Regions from separate parts of the Hydrogenophaga sp. FW305-3-2-15-A-LB1 genome, predicted to be linked through region 1. Evidence: riboswitches for the same ligand, from Rfam matches in the RefSeq annotation. Region 1 holds a riboswitch; the other holds the start of a gene.
What was found. Region 1 has a riboswitch for S-adenosylhomocysteine ahead of ahcY (adenosylhomocysteinase). Riboswitches for the same ligand answer to the same signal wherever they lie in the genome.

Region 1 (10,737 bases):
CGCGCAGGCCGCGCTGCAGCACCTGCTGCCCTACTGCCAGGAGTTCTGGATCGGCAACGAGGCCGAAACCGCCGCGGTGCACAACGGCACCGGCGTCGACGTGGCCGGCCTGCAGGCCGATTGGGACGCGCTGGTGGACGACACGCTGAACGAGGCCACGCTGCAGCGCCCCTCCGTGCAGGGTCATGTGCCGCAGGGCAAACACGGCGTGCACTCCGAGCACATGGGATTTCTGCTCGCCGAGATGCAGAGCCTGGCACGCACGCACCCGCAGGCCGTGTGGTGAGCGCCCACCATGCACACCGAAATCCATGACGCGCTCGCCGGCCTGGCCGACCCGGAAATCCCGGTGGTCAGCCTGAGCGAGCTCGGCATCCTGCGCGGCGTGCGCACCGGCGCGGACGGTGTTCCCGAGGTGGTGATCACGCCGACCTACAGCGGCTGCCCGGCCATGGGCCAGATCGAGGACGACGTGCGCGCCGCGTTGGCGAACGCGGGCCTCACCGCGCGCGTGGTCACGCAGCTCGCGCCGGCCTGGACCACCGACTGGATGACCGAAGCCGCGCGCGAGAAGCTGCGCGCCTACGGCATCGCGCCACCACAATGCGGCAGCGAGCCGCCGGCCTCCGCCGCGCCGCTGAAGTTCTCGCGCCAGGCCCTGCGCCGCGAGACCGTGCCCTGTCCGCAGTGTGGATCGACCCACACCACCGAGACCTCGCCCTTCGGCTCCACCGCCTGCAAGGCGATGTACCGCTGCCTCGACTGCCTGGAACCGTTCGACTACTTCAAGCCTTATTGACGCCATGTCCACCGCCGCCCGCTTCCACGAACTCCCGATCGCCCGCATCAGCCCCGAGGCCGCCGGCGCGGTGGCGATCACCTTCGCGATCCCACCCGAGCAGCGCGCCACCTTCGCGTTCGAGCCCGGCCAGTTCCTCACCGTGCGCGCCACCATCGACGGCCAGGACGTGCGGCGCAGCTACTCCATCAGCAGCCCGCGCAGCCTGCTCACGCAGCGCGGTGAACTCACGCTGGGCATCCGCCCCGTGGACGGCGGCGTGTTCTCCAACTGGGCCGCCACCGCCCTGAAGGCCGGCGACACGCTCAAGGCGATGCCGCCCGACGGCCGCTTCACCGTGCACAAGCCGCGCGCGGTGCACCGCGTGGGGTTCGCGGCCGGCTCGGGCATCACGCCCATCCTCTCGCTCATGGCCAGCACGCTGGAAGAGTCGCCCACCTCGAAGTTCACGCTCGTGTACGGCAACCGCCGCATGGGCAGCGTGATGTTCAACGAGTCGCTGCAGGACCTGAAGGACCGCTACGCGGACCGCCTCACGCTGATCCACATCCTCTCGCGCCAGGCGCAGGAAGTGCCGCTGCTCGAAGGCCGCATCGACGCCGACAAGGTGCGCGCCCTGATCGACACCCTGCTGCCCGTGGGCAGCATGGACGAGGTCTTCATCTGCGGCCCCGAAGCCATGATCGAGGCGACCGAAAAGGCCTTGCTCGATGCGGGCGTGCGCCCGGACCGCGTGCACACCGAGCGCTTCACCTCGCCCACGCTGGAGGCCTTGCCCGCCGCGCAGCGCCAGGCCGTGGTGCTCGGCCAGCCGGCCGTGCGCGCCGAGGGTGACGTGGCGCTCACCGTGGTGCTCGATGGCAAGCCGCACGAGCTGCGCATGAACCGCGACGAGCGCGTGCTCGACGTGGCCCTGAACGCCGGGCTGGACCTGCCCTGGTCGTGCCGGGGCGGCGTGTGCTGCACCTGCCGCGCCAAGGTGATGGAAGGCGCGGTGCAGATGGACAAGAACTTCACGCTCGAACCCTGGGAGACCGACAAGGGCTTCGTGCTGAGCTGCCAGGCGCGGCCCACCACCGACCGCGTGGTGGTGAGCTACGACGAGCGCTGAGGCCCGCGTTCCGTCAAAAGCGCCAGCCCAGGCCCACGCCGACCAGCACGGGGTCGGCCTTGAACTGGCCGATCTTCGCGCCACCGGCGCTCACGTCGGTCTTGATGAAGACCTTCTTCACATCGACGTTCAGGTAGAGCTGCTTGCTCAGCGGAATGTCCACCCCCACCTGCAGCGCCGGGCCGAAGCTGTGGCGCTTCACGTCGGCCGCGCCGCCCAGCAGGTGCACCGAGCTGAAGCGCGTGTAGTTGAGGCCCGCGCCCACGTAGGGCTTGAAGCCGGGCGCGTCGAAGTGGTACTGCACGGTCAGCGTGGGTGGCAGGTGGCGCAGCGTGCCGATGGCCGCGCCGTTGGACGTGAGGGTGTGTTTCTGCGGCACCGTGAGGATGAGCTCGGCCGCGAGGTGCTTGCTGAAGAAGTAGCTCACGTCGACTTCGGGCAAGCCCTTGTTGTTCATGGCCAGGCCCAGGCCGGTGCCGTCCTTGTCGGCGCTGTCCAGGTGCACGGCGCGGGCGCGCACGAGCACGCTGCCGGCCTGGAAGTCGTCCTGCGCCAGGGCGGCGCCCGAGGCGAGCAGGCAGGTGGACGCGAGGGCGGCCAGGGCGAAGTGGTGCGTATTCATGATGGTCTTCTGTGTTGCGTTGACTCGGGAGAATCCCCGCGTCCATTACAGAAGACCGTGCGTGGCGCGGCGTTGCGCCACGTCAAACCGGCCGGAGACCTGGCCCCGCTGGTGCGGGTTGCTTGACGCAGGTCAAGCCACGCGCTTCAGTCGCGCAACAGCACGACCCGGCCGACGCCGCCCTGCACGATGCCCAGCGCCGACGCGGCCGCGCGGCTGAGGTCGATGATGCGGCCCGGCACGTGCGGGCCGCGGTCGTTGATGCGCACCGTCACCTCCTTGCCCGTGCGGGCGTGGCGCACACGCACGCGGGTGCCGAACGGCAGGGTCTTGTGGGCCGCGGTGAGTTCGTTCATGTCGTAGACCTCGCCGCTGGCGGTGCGCCGGCCGTGGAAAGGCTCGCCGTACCAGGACGCCAGGCCCCGCGCGATGACGCTCTCGCTGGCGTCCGGGGTGTCGGTGTCGTCGGCCGAGGCATCGGGCACGCTGCCCAGGTCGGGCATGTCCGGCGCTCGCGTCGCGCAGCCGCCGAGCCACAACAAGGTGGCCAGCGCCAGCGTGACCGCGGGCTTGAGGCTCATGCAAGACCGAGGCGCTGGACGATGTCCGTCGTGGCCCCGCTCTGGTTCATGGTGTAGAAGTGCAGCCCCGGCACGCCGCCGCCGCGCAGGCGGTCGCACAGGTCGGTCACCACGTCCAGGCCGAAGGACTTGATGGACGCGGTGTCGTCGCCGAAGGCCTGCAGGCGCATGCGGATCCAGCGCGGGATCTCGGCGCCGCAGGCGTCGGAGAAGCGCATCAGCTGCGTGGAGCTGGTGATGGGCATGATGCCCGGCACCACCGGCACGTCCACGCCCACGCGCTGCAGCTCGTCACGGTAGCGGAAGTAGGCGTCGGCATTGAAGAAGTACTGCGTGATGCCCGAATCGGCACCGGCCTTCACCTTGGCCGCGAAGGCCTCGAGGTCGGCCTCGGGCGAGCGGGCCTGCGGGTGCGTTTCCGGGTAGGCCGCCACCTCGATGTGGAATCGGTCACCGGTCTCGGCGCGCACGAAGGCCACCAGGTCGCTGGCGTAGCGGAACTCGCCACCCACGCCGTAGCCGCTGGGCAGGTCACCGCGCAGGGCCACGATGCGGCGGATGCCGGCGGCCGCGTAGGCCGCCAGGCGCTCGCGGATGCTCGCGCTCGACTGGCCGATGCAGCTCAGGTGCGGCGCGGCGGGGCAGCCCTCGCCCATGATCTCGGTCACGGCCTGCAGCGTGCCGTCCTGCGTGGAGCCGCCGGCGCCAAAGGTCACCGAGCAGAACTCGGGCTTGAGCGCGTACAGCTGCTGGCGCACCGCGCGCAGCTTGACCGCGCCTTCGGGCGTCTTGGTCGGGAAAAATTCCAGGCTGATGGGAAGACTCACGGCCCCCTCCTTACATCACTTGCTCGCATACACAAAAAACTCGCGGTTGCCGTCACCCCCGGTGATCGCGCTCTCGACGTAGTCGCGCATCCGCAGGCCCTGCTCTTCGCAGGCCTGCGCGATGCGATCGCGCACGATGGCGTAACTCGCCGCGTCCTTCACCAGACCGCCCTTGCCGATGTGCCCGGGCTGCAGCTCGAACTGCGGCTTGACCAGCATCAGCATCTGCCCACCCGGCGCCAGCAGCGGCACCAGGGCCGGCCACACCAGGGTCTGCGAGATGAACGACAGGTCGCCCACGATCAGATCGAACGGCGGCGCGCCACCCGCGTCCTGCAGCGCCTGGGCCGAGAGATCGCGCGCGTTGCATTTTTCAATGCAGATCACGCGCGGATCGCCCTTGAGCTGCGGGTGCAGCTGGCCCTGGCCCACGTCCACCCCCACGACCCGCGCCGCGCCCCGCTGCAACAGGCAGTCGGTGAAACCGCCGCTGCTCTGCCCCACATCGAGGCAGCGCAGGCCGCTCACGTCCAGGCCGGTGTGGCGCAGCGCGCCTTCCAGCTTGAGGCCGCCGCGCGACACATAGCGCGTCTCCGCCGTGTCCAGCAGGCGCAGCTCGGCCGCGTCACGCAGCTCCTCGCCGTTCTTGGTGACCGCTGTCCAGTCGCCACCCGGCGCACGCCATTGCACGCCCGCGGCGATGAGCCGCTGGGCTTGCGAACGGGTGGCGGCCAGGCCGCGCTCGACGAGCAGCTGGTCGGCCCGCATGGGCGCGATCAATACCGGTAGGTGTCCGGCTTGTACGGGCCGGCCTTGCTCACGCCGATGTAGGCGGCCTGCTCGTCGGTCAGCTCGGTCAGCATGGCGCCAACCTTCTTCAGGTGCAGGCGCGCGACCTTCTCGTCCAGGTGCTTGGGCAGCACGTAGACCTGGCCCACTTCGTACTTCTTCGGCTGCGTGAACAGCTCGATCTGGGCAATGGTCTGGTTCGCGAACGAGCTCGACATCACGAAGCTGGGGTGGCCGGTGCCGCAGCCCAGGTTCACCAGGCGGCCCTTGGCCAGCAGGATGATCTTCTTGCCGTCGGGGAACTTGACGTGGTCGACCTGCGGCTTGATCTCTTCCCATTCGTACTTCTCGATCGAGGCGATGTCGATCTCGTTGTCGAAGTGGCCGATGTTGCAGACGATGGCCTGGTCCTTCATCGCGGCCATGTGGTTGTGCGTGATGATGGATTTGTTGCCGGTGGTGGTCACGAAGATGTCGGCCTTGTCGGCGGCGTACTCCATGGTCACGACCTTGTAGCCTTCCATCGCGGCCTGCAGGGCATTGATGGGGTCGATCTCGGTCACCCACACCTGGGCCGACAGCGCGCGCAGCGCCTGGGCCGAACCCTTGCCCACGTCACCGTAGCCGGCGACCACGGCGACCTTGCCGGCGATCATCACGTCGGTGGCGCGCTTGATGCCGTCGACCAGCGATTCGCGGCAGCCGTACAGGTTGTCGAACTTGCTCTTGGTCACCGAATCGTTCACGTTGATGGCGCGGAACGGCAGCGTGCCCCGGGCAGCCATTTCCTTCAGGCGGTGCACGCCGGTGGTGGTCTCTTCGGTCACGCCGATGATCTGGCTGGCCTTGCGGGTGTACCAGGTCGGGTCCTGCGCGAGCTTGGCCTTGATGGCGGCGAACAGGCAGGTTTCTTCTTCGCTGGTCGGCTTGCTGATGACCGAAAGGTCCTTCTCGGCCTTCTGGCCCAGGATCATCAGCAGCGTGGCGTCGCCGCCGTCGTCCAGGATCATGTTGGGGCCTTCGCCTTCCGTGCCGGCGGCGCCGAACTCAAAGATGCGGTGGGTGAAATCCCAGTACTCGGCCAGGGTCTCGCCCTTGTGCGCGAACACCGGCGTGCCCTGCGCGACCAGCGCGGCGGCGGCGTGGTCTTGCGTGGAGAAGATGTTGCACGAAGCCCAGCGCACGCTCGCGCCCAGGGCCTGCAGGGTTTCGACCAGCACCGCGGTCTGGATCGTCATGTGGATGCTGCCGGTGATGCGCGCGCCCTTGAGCGGCTTGGCGGCGGCGAATTCCTCGCGGATGGCCATCAGGCCGGGCATTTCGGTTTCCGCAATGCGGATTTCCTTGCGGCCCCACTCGGCCAGGGAAAGGTCGGCGATCGCGCTGTCGGCGGTCGGGTTGTTCAGACGTGCATTCATGGTTCGCTCCGGAAAGGATGGACAAACCACATCTGGCATTGAGTCAAAAAGAACTCATCGCACGGGATGTGGATGAGCGTCGTTGCATGGATGGTCCGAGCCTCACGCCCCGCTGCTGAAGTGTTCAGTGGGGGCGCTGCAACGCTCCTCGGATCGCGCGATTCTACCGCAGCGGCCTCGATCTGCCCCCTGCCGCGCGTCGCCGGTGGCACCTGCGGCGCCCGGGGCCCTGTGCGACACTGCCCGCCTTCCATGCGCATGAATCCCCTCACCCTCTGGCCCGCCACGGACCGCGCCCGCATCCACGGCGTGCTGACCGACATCGACGACACCCTCACGACCGAGGGCGCGATCACCCCCGATGCCCTGGACGCCTTGCACCGCCTGCGCACCGCCGGCCTGCCGGTGTTCGCCATCACGGGCCGGCCCGCCGGCTGGAGCGAGGCCTTCGCGCTGGCCTGGCCGGTGGACGCCATCGTGGCCGAGAACGGCGCCGTGGCGCTGTGGCGCGGCGACTCGGGCGAACTCAGGCGCGACTACCTGCAGGACGCGGCCACGCGCGCCGCCCATTTCGCGAAGCTGCAGGCCACCGCGCGGCGCGTGCTCGCCGAGCTGCCGCAGGCCCGCCTGGCCACCGACAGCCCGGGGCGCGAGACCGACATCGCGATCGACCACAGCGAGTTCGCCCACCTGAGCGAAGCCGACATCGCCACGGTGGTGCAACTCATGAAAAGCGAGGGCCTCAACGCCACCGTGAGCTCCATCCACATCAACGGCTGGATCGGCGAGCACGACAAGCTGGCCGGTGCGCGCTGGATCGTGCGATCGCGCCTGGGCCGCTCGCTCGACGACGAACTCGACCGCTGGGTCTACGTCGGCGACTCGACCAACGACGCGCGCATGTTCGGCCATTTCCCGCACAGCGTGGGCGTGGCCAACGTCGCGCGCTTCTGGGGCGCGCTCACGCAGCACCCGCGCTACGTGGCGGCGGGCGAACGCGGCGCGGGCTTCACCGAGGTGGCCGAGGCGGTGCTGGGCGCGCGGGCCGTGGGCGCATGAGCGAACACCCGCTGCCGCCCACCGGCACACTGCCGGAGCACCCACCCGCCCAGGCCCGGCTCGGCCTGGTCGCGATCTTCGGCTCCACCTTTTTCGAACTGGTGGGCTACTTCATGCTCACGCCGCTGCTGCTGTTGCGCCTCAAGGGCGGCGGCGAATCGACCGCGCTGGCCGGTGTGTTCGCCGCCAGCGGCTGGCTCGGCGTGTTCTTCATGACGCCGTTCGCTTCGGCCATCACGCAGCGCCTGGGCCGGCGGCCCACGCTGTGGCTGGCCGCGCTGATCCCGGTGATCGCCACCGCCGGCTTCGCCTTCACGCCGCTGCTGTGGCTCTGGTTCGTGTTCAAGATCGCCGCCGGCATGGCCTCGGGCCTGCGCTGGGTGCTGGCCGAGGCCGTGGTGGCCGAGTTCTCGCCGCCCGGGCAGCGCGGGCGCTACGTGGGCATCTTCGAGACCATGGTGGGCATCACCTTCGTGGTCGGCCCGCTCATGCTGGCCTGGGTCGGCGCCGACAGCGACGCGGCCCTGTGGATCGCGCTCGGCTTCATGGCCATCGGCCTGGTCTGGAGCCTGCTGATCCCGCGCCTGCCCGACGCGGCCGACGCGCACAGCGCGAAGGTGGGCCTGTCGGGCGTGTGGCACGCGCTGCTGGCCCATCCGCTGATCATGACCGTGGGCTTCGTCGGCGGTTTCTTCGAAAGCGGCCTCACGTCCATCCTGCCGCTCTACGGCCTGGCGCTGGGCCTGGGCGCCACCGTGGCGGCGCTGCTGGTCTCGGCCAGCGGCCTGGGCAGCGCGCTCATGATGCTGCCGGCCGGCGTGCTGGCCGACCGCATGGCCCACCACCCGGCGCAGCGCTGGGGCGACGGCCACCGCGCGCGCCTGGCGATCATGCGGGTCTGCGCCCTGATCACCCTGCTGGCCACCTTGGTCATCCCCTTCGTGGCCGGCACGCCCTGGCTGGCCGCGCCCGTGGCCTTCCTCTGGGGCGGCGCGGGCGGTTGTCTGTACACGCTGGCGATGATCGACATCGGCTCGCGCGAGGAAGGCATCACCCTGGTCAACAGCACCGCCGTGCTGGTGCTGTCCTACACCCTGGGCGGGGTGCTCGCGCCCGCGCTGGGCGCCGCCGCGCTGCAGTGGGCGCCCACGCTGGGCTTCCCGGCCCTGCTGCTGTCGGTCGCCGGCCTGGGCTGGTGGCTGTTGAGACGGACCGTTTCGGCCCCATCTGAAGGAACCCCACGCGGCTGAGGGCCTCCTAACCTGACAAGAGAAAGGATCTCCCCATGGCCATTCCCTGGCTGGTTGCCCTGAAAGTGATCCCCTGGGGGGACGTGATCGAACACGCGCCCACGGTGCTCAACGCCGCGCGCAAGCTGCTGGACCGCTCGAAGGCGCCACCCGCCGGCACGACCGCGCCGGTGCCGCTGGACCTGGGCGACGCCCCGCCCACCCTGGGTGAACTCAAGAACCGCCTGATCGAAGCGCGGCAGCTGATCGACCAGCAGGCTGCGGTGCAGGCCCAGATGGCGCAGACCCTGACCGAACTGGCCGAGCAGAACGCGCGCCTGGTGGGTGCCGTGGACCTGCTGCGCAAGCGCACGCGCCTGCTGATGGGGGCCCTGGCCGTGCTGGCGGTGGGCGTGGTCTGGCTGCTCGCGCGCTGAGCGCTCAGCCGCCGCGCTCGGCCTGCAACGCCGCGTCGCACCCCACGCCGGCCGCGATCCAGCGCCGCGCCAGCCGCTGGAACACCGGCGCCGCCCAGCGCCAGCGCGGGCCCAGCACGCCCCGCGCGTCGGTGATGGCGCCACAGCGGTAGACCGACAAGGCGCCGTCCCAGCGCAGCGCGTCGCACGCGCCCACGCGCTTGCGCGAAATCACCCGCCCCAAAGGACAAGGCTCGGCCAGGCAACACACCCCGCAGCCGTTGCACGGCGCGCCCAGAACCGGCTTGGCCGGCGCCTCGGCGTGGATGTGGATGACCTGGCCCTCGGGCATCACGTCCTGGCCAGCACCGGCCCCAGCACACGCCCGGTGTGCGTGTCCAGGCGCACCACCTCGTCGGGTGGCGCGGCGGCCACGATGCGGCCCCCGCCGTTGCCACCCTCGGGGCCCAGGTCGATGATCCAGTCGGCCTCGGCCATCACGTCCAGGTCGTGCTCGATCACCACCACGCTGTGGCCGCCGTCCACCAGGCGGTGCAGCACGCGAATCAGCTTCTCCACGTCGGCCATGTGCAGGCCCACCGTGGGCTCGTCGAGCACGTAGAGCGTGTGCGGTGGCTTCTGGCCCCGGCGCGTGACGTCGTCGCGCACCTTGCTGAGTTCGGTCACCAGCTTGATGCGCTGCGCCTCCCCGCCGCTGAGCGTGGGGCTGGGCTGGCCCAGCGTGAGGTAGCCCAGACCCACGTCCTTGAGCAGCTGCAGCGGGTGGCTGATGTTGGGCATGCTGGCGAAGAAGTCCACCGCCTCGTCCACCTCCATCTGCAGCACGTCGCCGATGCTCTTGCCCTTCCAGGTCACGGCCAGCGTCTCGGGGTTGAAGCGCGCGCCGTGGCAGACCTCGCAGGGCACCTTCACGTCGGGCAGGAAGCTCATCTCGATGGTGCGCATGCCCTGCCCTTCGCAGCCCGGGCAGCGGCCTTCGCCGGTGTTGAAGCTGAAGCGGCCGGGGCCGTAGCCGCGCGCCTTGGCCTCCAGCGTGTCGGCGAACAGCTTGCGCACCGTGTCCCAGAAGCCGATGTAGGTGGCTGGGCAGCTGCGCGGCGTCTTGCCGATCGGCGTCTGATCGACTTCGAGCACGCGGTCCACGGTCTCGAAACCACTCACGCTGGCGCAGCCGCTCCAGGCGGGGTGCTTGCCCTTGTCCATGGCGTCGCGCCCGGCCTTGGTGCTGCGCTGGCTCACGGCGGCGGCCACGTTGGTCAGCAGCACGTCGCGCGCGAGCGTGGACTTGCCCGAGCCCGACACGCCAGTGATGACCACCAGGCGCTGCAGCGGCACCGCGGCGTCGAGCTCGTTCAGGTTGTGCAGTTTCGCGCCGCGCACGCGCAGCCAGGGCGCGCTGTCGTCCAGCGCCGGCAGCACGCCACGGCGCGCCTGCAGCGGGTGCTTCATCGCGTGCAGCAGGTAGCGCCCGGTCACCGAGTCGGCGTTGGCCGAGAGGTCGTCCACCGAACCCTGGGCCACCACGCGCCCGCCGCGCTTGCCCGCGCTCGGGCCGATGTCGATGATATGGTCGGCGCGGCGGATGGTGTCCTCGTCGTGCTCCACCACCACCAGGGTGTTGCCCTGGTCGCCGAGCTTGTGCAGCGCGTTGAGCAGGATGGCGTTGTCGCGCGCGTGCAGGCCGATGGTGGGCTCGTCGAGCACGTAACACACGCCCTGCAGGTTGCTGCCCAGCTGCGCCGCCAGGCGGATGCGCTGCGCCTCGCCGCCGCTGAGCGTGGGCGCGCCGCGGTCCAGCGTGAGGTAGTTCAGGCCCACCTCTTCGAGGAAGGCCAGCCGGCTTTCGATCTCGGGCAGCAGGTCGC
Region 2 (10,737 bases), on a different contig from region 1:
GATTTCCCGCATGCCACCGTGCCCGCGCGGCCATTCGACTGCTGTTAAGGTTCCGCTTTCACCGCCGCTTTCACCGCTTCAGGAGACTTCCTTGACGTACCCCAACACCCAACTCTTCATCCAAGGCCAATGGCGCGATGCCCAAGCGGGCGAGACGCTGGCCGTGTTCAACCCGGCGACCGGCAAGGAAATCGGGCGCGTGGCGCACGCGCGCCAGGCCGATCTGGACCTGGCCCTGGCCGCCGCGCAGAAGGGCTTCGAAACCTGGCGCGACACGCCGGCCATCGAGCGCGCCAAGGTGATGCGCGCGGCCGCCGGCCTGATGCGCGAGCGCGCCGGCGCCATCGCCCGCCTGCTCACGCAGGAGCAGGGCAAGCCGCTGGCCGAGGCCAAGGGCGAGGCCATGGCCGCCGCCGACATCCTGGAGTGGTTCGCCGACGAAGGCCTGCGCGTCTACGGCCGCATCGTGCCCTCGCGCGGCAACCTGGCCCTGCGCCAGATGGTGCTGAAAGACCCGGTCGGCCCGGTGGCCGCGTTCACGCCCTGGAACTTCCCCATCAACCAGGTCGTGCGCAAGCTCGCGGCGGCGCTGGCCACGGGCTGCTCCATGATCGTCAAGGCGCCCGAAGAAACCCCGGCCGCGCCGGCCGAACTGGTGCGCGCCTTCGCCGACGCCGGCCTGCCCGCGGGCGTGCTCGGCCTGGTCTACGGCACGCCGTCCGAGATCTCCAGCTACCTGATCGCGCACCCGGTCATCCGCAAGATCACCTTCACCGGCTCCACGCCGGTGGGCAAACAACTCGCGGCCATGGCCGGCCAGCACATGAAGCGCGTGACCATGGAGCTGGGCGGGCACGCGCCGGTGATCGTGGCGGAAGACGCCGACGTGGCCCTGGCCGTGAAGACCGCGGGCGGCGCCAAGTTCCGCAACGCGGGCCAGGTCTGCATCTCGCCCACGCGTTTCCTGGTGCACGAGAGCATCGCCAAGGAGTTCTCGGCCGCGCTGGTCAAGCACGCGGCCGGCCTCGCGGTGGGCGACGGCTCGGCCGAGGGCACGCAGATGGGCCCGCTGGCCAACCCGCGCCGCGTCACGGCCATGGCCGAGTTCACCAAGGACGCCGTGGAGCGCGGCGCCACGCTGGCCACCGGCGGCGAGCGCATCGGCGACGAAGGCAACTTCTGGCGGCCCACCATCCTCACCGACGTGCCACTCGAAGCCCGCGTGTTCAACGACGAGCCCTTCGGCCCCATGGCCGCCGTGCGCAGCTTCAACACCCTGGACGAAGCCATCGCCGAAGCCAACCGCCTGCCCTACGGCCTGGCCGGTTACGCCTTCACGCGCTCGCTGAAAAACGCCGACCTGCTCGCGCGCCGGGTGGAAGTGGGCATGCTGTGGGTCAACATGCCCGCGATGCCCTCGGCGGAAATGCCGTTCGGCGGCATCAAGGATTCGGGCTACGGCTCCGAAGGCGGTCCGGAGGCCATGGAGGCCTACCTGAACTCGCGCGCCGTGGCGATCATGAACGTCTGATCGCTCGATGCGAAGGCCTAGGAACCCGGGTTCCTGGGCCTGGCCACCGGCGCCAGCAACTGATGCGCCCGCAGGCCGAACACGTGGGCAATGCGCTCCACGTTGTCCAGTGAAATGTTGCGCGCCTGCCGTTCCACGTGGCCGATGAACGTGCGGTGCAACCCGGCCTCATGGGCCAGGTCTTCCTGGGACCAGCCCCGCTCGGCGCGCAGCCGGATCATGTTCAGGGCCAGGGCCTCTCGGGCCGAAATGAGGGTTGGGGGAGCGCTGGCCGATGAACGAGACATCGCTCAAGTCTCTGGCTGTGACGTGTTTGAGTCAGCCTCCTTTAAGTCACATTATGATGCGCATACCGCAATGTCAGTTGCTGCACGCGAATTCCAGAAGAACTCGCGTGCAGCCGCAAGGAGATGTGTATGGGCTTTTTTTCAGGAGCGCCGGAAGTGTTCCGAAGGCGCAAGGCCGAAGCGGCCATTCAAACGCAGTTTGAACTGTGCCGCAACATGGGTGTTTCTCTGGGTCGCCCAGCGACCCTGGCCCGGCAGGTCATTGAACTCGCATTCAACGACCTGCCGGGATTGTCCGATGGACGCCTCCAGGGCTGGGCCCTGACGACCACTGTGCTGGTCATGGCGTTCATGCGCAAGGAATCGCCTCAGGCAATGCGCATTCTCTGCGCCGTGGCATTGACCAGGATGTTGCTGGCGGCGAGCGATGAGGGCTCGCTGTGCGCCCTCTCCCTGGAAGAGGAAGCGCTGCTGCAAACTGCCCAGGAACTGATCCTGCAGTTCAACGCACAGCAGCGGATCTCGTCAGACCTGTGATGGGGCTTGGTGCCCCGCCAACCTCACTTGTTCGGGCCGATGCGGTGCGTGAAGGCCACCACCAGCGCGGTCACGAAGAAGAAGGCCTGCAGTTCCAGGCGCCAGCCGCCGGTGTTGGTGAGATCGAACCAGTGGCCCATGTGCGCCAGGCCCACGGCGAAGGCCATGTTGATCGCGATGACCAGGGCCGCCGGCACCACCCACACGCCCGCGAGCAGGAACAGCGGCGCCACGAACTCGCCCAGGTACACGCCATAGGCGAGGAAGCCGGGCAGGCCCTTGGCGACCAGCATGCCTTCGATGCCGCCCACGCCGCCGGTGATCTTGGCCCAGCCGTGCAGCACCATCAGGAGCGCGAGCGTCCAGCGCAACAGGATGACGCCGAGCCGGGGGTGGTTGAAAAGGTTGTTGAGCAGGTTCATGGTGAAAAGGTTTTAAGAAGCCAACATCAAAAAGGGGATGTACGGAAGGCAGAGCCGCCGCCGCATGAGGAGGTTCCCGGCACGCGCCGCCGCAACGCCCGGTGACAAGGTCGGTGACCTACTGGCGCTTCCAATGCCTGTACCCGCGCCATCCCCACACCGCCAGGCACCCGGCGCCCAACACCAGCGCCAGCCAGCCCAGGCCCGCCGAGCCCGCGACGATGTCCCGCAGCGCCGGCGACTGGAGGCGGTGGGGTGCGATCAGCACGATCAGGCCAATGGCGGCGAGCAACACGCCTTTCCAAAGCAGATCGTCGTTGGGCAGTGGGTTCTTCGACGTCATCGTTCTCCGTCCTCACAGGTTCGGCGCGAGCCAGCGCTGCAGCTCGTTGCGCGCCACGGCGCTGCGCTCGGCCAGGTCGTCCACCTGGTCGTCGCCGATCTTGCCGACGTTGAAGTAGGTGCTCTGCGGGTGGGCGAGGTAGAAGCCGCTCACGCTGGCCGCCGGGGTCATGGCCAGACTCTCGGTCAGGCCCATGCCGATGTCCTCGCACTGCAGCACGTCGAACATCGCGCGCTTGACGGAGTGGTCCGGGCAGGCGGGGTAGCCCGGCGCGGGGCGGATGCCCTGGTACTTTTCCTTGATCAGCTCTTCGTTGCTCAGCGCCTCGTCGGCCGCGTAGCCCCAGAGGTCGGTGCGCACGCGGTGGTGCATGCACTCGGCCAGCGCCTCGGCCATGCGGTCGGCCAGGGCCTTGAGCATGATGGCGGAGTAGTCGTCGAGGTCGTCGAGGAACTGCTTTTCCTTCTTCTCCACCCCCAGGCCGGCGGTCACGGCGAACATGCCCACGTAGTCGTTGGCCTCGCCCTGGGGCGCGACGAAATCGGCCAGGCAGCGGCTGGGGCGCATCACGCCGTCGATCTCGTGCTTCTCGGCCTGTTGGCGCAGGCCGTGCCAGGTCAACGCGACTTCGCGGCGGCTCTCGTCGGTGTAGAGCTCAATGTCGTCGTCGTGCACGCTGTTGGCCGGGTACAGGCCCACCACCGCGCTGGCGCTGAGCCAGCGGCCTTCAATGAGGCGCTGCAGCATGCGCTTGCCGTCGCTGAACACGCGCCGCGCTTCTTCGCCCACCACCTCGTCCTTCAGGATCTCGGGGAAGGGGCCGGCGAGGTCCCAGGTCTGGAAGAACGGGGCCCAGTCGATGTACTTGGCGATCTCGTGCAGGTCGAAGTTCTTGAACACGCGCTTGCCGATGAACTTGGGCTTCTGCGGCGTGTAGGCCTTCCAGTCGATCGGCGTCTTGTTCAGGCGCGCGCGCTCCAGCGGCCACAGCGGCACCTGCTTCTTGTTGGCATGCTGGGTGCGCACGCGCTCGTAGTCGGCATTGACCTCGGCGATGTAGGCCGCGGCCTGGTCGGACAGCAGGCCCTGCGCCACGCTCACGCTGCGCGAGGCGTCGGGCACGTAGACCACCGGGCCGTCGTAATGCGGCGCGATCTTCACCGCGGTGTGCACGCGGCTGGTGGTGGCGCCACCGATCAGCAGCGGGATGCCCCGGCCGCGGAAGTGTTCGTCCTTCTGCATCTCACCGGCCACGTACTGCATCTCTTCCAGGCTGGGCGTGATCAGGCCCGAGAGGCCCACGATGTCGGCGCCCTCGGCCTTGGCCATGGCCAGGATCTCGTGGCAGGGCACCATCACGCCCATGTTCACGACCTCGTAGTTGTTGCACTGGAGCACGACGGTGACGATGTTCTTGCCGATGTCGTGCACGTCGCCCTTGACGGTGGCGATCACGATCTTGCCCTTGGGCTTCACGTCGCCGCCGGCCGCCTGCAGGGCCAGTTTCTCGGCCTCGATGTAGGGCAGCAGGTGCGCCACGGCCTGCTTCATCACGCGCGCGCTCTTCACCACCTGCGGCAGGAACATCTTGCCCTGGCCGAACAGGTCGCCGACCACGTTCATGCCGTCCATCAGCGGGCCTTCGATCACGTTGAGCGGGCGGCCGCCGCCGGCCTCGATCTCGCGCCACATCTCTTCGGTGTCTTCGGTGATGAAGTCGTTGATGCCGCGCACCAGCGCGTGGCTCAGCCGCTCGCGGATCGGCAGCGCGCGCCATTCGTTCTTCTTGCTGTCGTCCTTGGCCGAGCCCTTGGCGCTCTCGGCCACCTCCACCAGGCGCTCGCCCGCATCGGGCCGGCGGTTGAGCACCACGTCTTCCACGCGCTCGCGCAGCTCGGGCTCGAGCTCGTCGTACACGCCCACCATGCCGGCGTTGACGATGCCCATGTCCATGCCGGCCTGGATCGCGTGGTACAGGAACACGGTGTGGATGGCCTCGCGCACCGGGTCGTTGCCGCGGAAGCTGAACGACACGTTGGACACGCCGCCGCTGACCTTGGCGCCCGGCAGGTGCTGCTTGATCCAGCGCGTGGCGTTGATGAAGTCCACCGCGTAGTTGTTGTGTTCCTCGATGCCGGTGGCGATGGCGAAGATGTTGGGGTCGAAGATGATGTCTTCGGGCGGGAAGCCCACCTCATCGACCAGCACGCGGTAGGCGCGTTCGCAGATCTCGACCTTGCGTTCGTAGGTGTCGGCCTGGCCCTTTTCGTCGAAGGCCATGACCACGGCGGCCGCGCCGTAGCGCTTGACCAGGCGCGCCTGGCGCTTGAACTCGTCCAGGCCTTCCTTCATGGAGATGGAGTTGACGACGCCCTTGCCCTGCACGCAGCGCAGGCCGGCCTCGATCACCTCCCATTTGGAGGAGTCCACCATCACCGGCACGCGCGCGATGTCGGGCTCGCCGGCGATCAGGTTGAGGAAACGCACCATGGCGGCCTTGCTGTCGAGCATGGCCTCGTCCATGTTGACGTCGATGATCTGGGCGCCGTTCTCCACCTGCTGGCGCGCCACGGCCAGGGCGTCTTCGAAGCGCCCCTCGAGGATCATGCGGGCGAAGGCCTTGGAGCCGGTGACGTTGGTGCGCTCGCCCACGTTGACGAACAGGCTGCCCGGCTCGATGCGCAGCGGCTCCAGGCCGGAGAGCAGCATGGGCGGCACGGGGGTGGACGACGACGACGACGGGGAAGCGGATTCGGAGGACATGAGGCTCACCAAGGCAGTTTGCGAAAAACAGACCGGTGAGCGCCGTTTGGGCCTGTTCGCGCCCACTCAAGCCTGACGCACGGTGGGGGCCGAAAAGCCCGCCGGCGCTGCAACGCTCCTTGAGAAGCGGCGATTTTAGCTCGCCAGGGAGGGCTTCGCCCGCCATTGGTGCGATGTTTGCTTGCCCCGCGCCCATGCCTTCCAGCCCCAGCGACCCCGACAGCCCCGCAACCGACTGGCACGCCCAGGAGCTGCTGCTCATGCGCGAGGTGATGAAGCTGGTGGGCCGCAGCCTGGCGCCGGCCTTCGTGCTGCGCGAGATGCTGCACCTGATGAGCGAATTGCTGGGCCTGAACCGGGGCCGCATGGTGCTGGCCGGCGAGGCCGCGCCGGGCGAAGAGCGCACGGCCTCGGTGCGCCACGCCTACGGCCTCACGGCCGAGGAGGTGCAGCGCGGCGTGTTCCGCTGGGGCGAGGGCATCACCGGGCGCGTGCTGGCCACCGGCCTGCCGGCCATCGTGCAGGACGTGGACGCCGAACCGCTGTTCCTGTTCCGCACGGTGCCGCGCGAGCGCCTGCCGCCGCAGACCGTGGCCTTCATCGCGCTGCCGATCGAGGTCAACGGCGCCACCATCGGCGTGCTGGCCTGCCACCGCATCCGCAGCCGCCAGCGCCACCTGAACGACGACCTGGCCGTGTTGCGCATCCTGGCCACGCTGGCCGGGCAGCTGCTGCGGCTGGAACAGCTGGTGGCCGAGCAGACGCGCCAGCTGCTGGCGCGCAACGCGGCCCTGGCCCGCGCGCTGGACAGCGCGAGCGCCCGCTACGGCCTGATCGGCCGCTCGCCCGCGCTGCTGCAAGCGCTGGGCGAGCTCGAGCGCGTGTCGCAGTCGCAGGCCACGGTGCTGCTGCTGGGCGAGTCGGGCACCGGCAAGGAGCTGTTCGCGCGCGCGGTGCACCTGGCCAGCGGCCGGCACGACCAGCCCTTCATCAAGGTCAACTGCTCGGCGATTCCCGAAACGCTGTTCGAGTCCGAGCTGTTCGGTTACGAGCGCGGCGCCTTCACCGGCGCGAACACCGCGCGCGCGGGCTGGTTCGAGCAGGCCCACGGCGGCACCATCTTCCTCGACGAGATCGGCGAGCTGCCGCTGGCCATGCAGTCCAAGCTGCTGCGCACGCTGCAGGAGGGCACGCTGGTTCGCCTGGGCGGCACGCGCGAACTCAAGGTGAACGTGCGCCTGGTGGCGGCCACCAACCGCGAGCTCGCGCGCGAGGTGCAGGCCGGGCGCTTCCGGCAGGACCTGTATTACCGGCTCAACGTGATCCCGATCCGCCTGCCCAGCCTGCGCGAGCGCGGCGAGGACGTGCGCGCGCTGGCCCTGCACTTCGTGAACCGCGCCAACCAGGCGCACCAGCGCAACGTGAACCTCGCGCCCGACGCGCTGGCGCGGCTGGAGGCGCACGACTGGCCGGGCAACATCCGCGAGCTGGGCAACCTGATCGAGCGCCTGGTGCTGCTGGCCGACCACACCCTGGTGACGGCCGCCACGCTGGAGCGCTTCATGCCCCAGGCCCAGGGCGCGGCGGCCCCCACCGGGGAGACCGAACCGCTGGTGCGCGACTACCAGAGCGCGCAGTCGCACAGCGCCCAGGCCCTGCGCGAGGCGCTGGCCCGGCACCAGGGCAACCAGTCGCGCGCGGCGCAAAGCCTGGGCCTCACGCTGCGCCAGTTCGCCTACAGGATGAAGAAGCTCCCCCCTGCGCCGCCTTCGGCGCCTTCCCCCCGAAGGGGGGACGACACCTGAGGCGCAATGTGTCGACATTGTGTCGACACATTGAAGGCCAAAGGCACTTGGCGCCGGTGCTATCGCTGTGCTTTTGATAGCACAAAATTCAACTAAAACAATGACTTGAAAGCCATTTCAGGCAACTTCACGAGGCTGGCACGCGGGTTGCGAGAAGGCACCGCAGGCAATCCCGCCGGCCGCTTTTTCGTGAGGTTTCCATGAGCATCGACGCCATCCTGATCGCCCCCGCCCAGTTGCAGGCCCTGCAGTCGTCCGAACCCGTGGTGGTCATCGACACCCGCGACGCCGAGACCTTCGCCGCCGGCCACATCCCCGGTGCGGTGAACCTGCGCGAGGTCTTCACCTACCTCGCCACCTCCACGCCCGAAGGCCTGCAAGCCCTCAAGGCCACCTTCGCCGCCGCGCTGGGCGCCGCCGGCCTCTCGGGCGAAGAGACCGCCGTGTTCTACGAAGACGCGATGAACAGCGGCTACGGCCAGTCCTGCCGCGGCTACTACCTGCTGACCTGGCTGGGCTACCCCAGGATCAAGGTGCTCAACGGCGGCTTCAGCGCCTGGAAGGCCTCGGGCCTGCCGGTCTCCACCGAGGCCGCCACGCCCACGCCGGCCACCTTCCCCGAGCTGGCGGGCAGCGACGTGATGCTCACCCAGGCCGACGTGCAGGCCGCGCTGGGCACCGACACCGTGCTGCTCGACGTGCGCGACGTGGACGAGTGGATCGGCGACAGCTCCTCGCCCTACGGCAAGGACTTCGCGCCGCGCAAGGGCCGCCTGCCCGGCGCCAAGTGGGTCGAGTGGTACCGCTTCATGAAGCCGTCCGCCCAGGGCCCGGTGTTCAAGACGCCCGACGAGGTGAAGGCCGAGTGCGCCACCGCCGGCATCGCGCCCGACGACACCGTCTACCTCTACTGCTTCAAGGGCGCGCGCGCGTCCAACACCTTCCTCGCCCTCAAACAGGCCGGCTTCAGCGACGTGCGCATGTACTTCGGCTCGTGGAACGAGTGGTCGCGCGACGAGAGCCTGCCGATCGAGACCGGCCTGCCGGTGGCGAAGTCGAGCAAGAAACCCAGCCTGGCGCTCGCCGCCTGATCTCAACCCTTCCCGTTTTTTCAACCCTGGAGACCCCATGTCCGCCACCGACACCCTTGAACCCACCGCCCCCGCCAGCACCACCGTGAAGGCGTGGCTGCGCCCGATCGACGGCGCCGGCCTCGCCGCCTTCGCCGCCAAGGGCAAGGCCAACCCGGCCAGCCGCGGCACCAACAAGGTCCACACCGTGATGGAGGGCCAGTACCGCTCGCTCTCCACCGTGGGCCAGCACGCGCCGGTGGTGGTGGACGAGCCGCTGCACCTGTTCGGCCAGGACACCGCGCCGGCCCCCGGCGAAATCGTGCTCTCGGGCCTGGGCGGCTGCCTGGCGGTGGGCATCACCGCGGTGGCGACCTGGAAGGGCGTGAAGCTCAGCCGGCTGGAAGTCTTCCTCGAGGGCGACATCGGCAACCCCGCCGCCTGGGGCGCTGGCGGCGCGCTGGAGAAGACGCCGCCCGAGATGGGCTTCCAGGCCATCCGCGTGAAGGTGCTGGTGGAAGGCGACGCCCCGCGCGAGGTGCTCGACGAGATCGTGCAACACGCCAACTTCTATTCGCCCGTGGCCAACACGATGCGCAACCCGATCCCGATGACGGTCGACCTGGCCTGAGCGCCGCCGCCTGCCTGCCTGCCCCTTCAACCTCCTGGACCGCGCATGAACCCGAACGACCTGCCCCGCGAACTGACCCACGAAACAACGGCCGACGCGCTGCTGGCCGCGGTGCGCACCGTGGCGCAAGGCCCGCTGGCCGCGGTGGTGGAAGCCATCGACCGCGAAGGCCACTACCCGCGCGAGGTGCTGCAGCAGCTGGGCGCGCTCGGCGCGCTGGGGGCCCACCTGGACGCACCGGCCGGGCGCGCCGACTACGGCCTGGCGATCCGCGCCATGGCCGAGGTCTCGCGCGTCTGCGGCGCCACCGGCTTCATGGTCTGGTGCCAGCTGGTCTGCGGCCTGTACATGCAGGCCAGCGGCAACCCGGCGCTGGGCGGCGCGGCGCTGCGGGCGCTGGCCAGCGGCGAGGCCCTGGGCGGCACCGCCATGTCCAACCCCATGAAAAGTTATGCGCAGATCGAGAGCCTGCTGCTCAAGGCCACGCCGGTCGAGGGGGGCCACCTGGTCAGCGGCACCCTGCCCTGGGTCAGCAACCTCGGCCCGGGCCACGCCTGCGGCGCGCTCGCGGCGGTGGTGGATGCGCAGGGCGAGCCACTGGGCCACGAGCTGATGTTCCTGCTGCGCTGCGACGCGCCCGGCGTGGAGCTGCGCGACTGCCCGAGCTTCTCGGCCATGGAAGGCACCGGCACCTACGCGCTGCGCCTGAAGGACGTGTTCATCGGCGCGAACGAGCGCATGGCCGAACCGGCCAAACCCTTCATCGCGCGCATCCGCGCGGCCTTCGTGCTGCTCCAGTGCGGCATGGCGGTGGGCGTGGCGCAGGGCGCGATCGACAGCATGTGGGCGGTGGAGGCGCAGCTGGGCCACGTGAACCAGTTTCTCGAAGACCGGCCCGACGCTTTGCAGGCCGAGCTGGACGCGCTGACCGCGCGCGTGATGGCACTCGCCGACACGCCGTTCAACGACAGCGTGGACTTCTTCATCGACGTGCTCGACGCGCGCGCCCACGGCGCCGAGCTGAGCCTGCGCGCCGCGCAGTCGGCCCTGCTGCACCAGGGCGCGCGCGGTTACCTCATGAGTTCGGACGTGCAGCGCCGCGTGCGCGAATCGCACTTCGTGGCCATCGTCACGCCCGCCATCAAGCACCTGCGCAAGGAAATCGCGCGCCTGTCCGCCGAGGTGATGCCGTCATGAACACCGCCCCCTCCTTGTCCCCGGTCGCGGCGGCCATGCAGGCGCTCGCGCCCTACCAGACCTACCTCTGCGACGCCTGCGGCTACCTCTACAACGAAGCCGACGGCGACCCCGACGGCGACCTGCCGCCCGGCACGCGCTACGCCGACAT

Region 2: linked by a shared signal. The riboswitch ahead of metH (methionine synthase) and the one ahead of ahcY (adenosylhomocysteinase) in region 1 are both predicted to bind S-adenosylhomocysteine.

The regions. Positions count from the first base shown of each region.
Region 1 is NZ_JBYTAE010000062.1:2,145-12,881, forward strand. It holds gene paaC (1,2-phenylacetyl-CoA epoxidase subunit PaaC) at 1-286, shown strand, start outside; gene paaD (1,2-phenylacetyl-CoA epoxidase subunit PaaD) at 296-799, shown strand; gene AC3WPZ_RS18695 (2Fe-2S iron-sulfur cluster-binding protein) at 804-1,910, shown strand; gene AC3WPZ_RS18700 (OmpW/AlkL family protein) at 1,924-2,532, opposite strand; gene AC3WPZ_RS18705 (septal ring lytic transglycosylase RlpA family protein) at 2,679-3,113, opposite strand; gene metF (methylenetetrahydrofolate reductase [NAD(P)H]) at 3,110-3,940, opposite strand; gene AC3WPZ_RS18715 (TlyA family RNA methyltransferase) at 3,956-4,708, opposite strand; gene ahcY (adenosylhomocysteinase) at 4,717-6,147, opposite strand; S-adenosyl-L-homocysteine riboswitch at 6,215-6,303, opposite strand; gene AC3WPZ_RS18725 (HAD-IIB family hydrolase) at 6,406-7,206, shown strand; gene AC3WPZ_RS18730 (MFS transporter) at 7,203-8,456, shown strand; gene AC3WPZ_RS18735 (hypothetical protein) at 8,492-8,872, shown strand; gene AC3WPZ_RS18740 (hypothetical protein) at 8,877-9,203, opposite strand; gene uvrA (excinuclease ABC subunit UvrA) at 9,203-10,737, opposite strand, start outside.
Region 2 is NZ_JBYTAE010000037.1:26,103-36,839, forward strand. It holds gene AC3WPZ_RS13120 (NAD-dependent succinate-semialdehyde dehydrogenase) at 92-1,531, shown strand; gene AC3WPZ_RS13125 (helix-turn-helix transcriptional regulator) at 1,549-1,818, opposite strand; gene AC3WPZ_RS13130 (hypothetical protein) at 1,948-2,355, shown strand; gene AC3WPZ_RS13135 (DoxX family protein) at 2,379-2,777, opposite strand; gene AC3WPZ_RS13140 (hypothetical protein) at 2,896-3,120, opposite strand; gene metH (methionine synthase) at 3,133-5,829, opposite strand; S-adenosyl-L-homocysteine riboswitch at 5,914-6,010, opposite strand; gene AC3WPZ_RS13150 (sigma-54 interaction domain-containing protein) at 6,078-7,688, shown strand; gene AC3WPZ_RS13155 (sulfurtransferase) at 7,889-8,779, shown strand; gene AC3WPZ_RS13160 (OsmC family protein) at 8,817-9,389, shown strand; gene AC3WPZ_RS13165 (acyl-CoA dehydrogenase family protein) at 9,435-10,586, shown strand; gene AC3WPZ_RS13170 (FAD-dependent oxidoreductase) at 10,583-10,737, shown strand, end outside.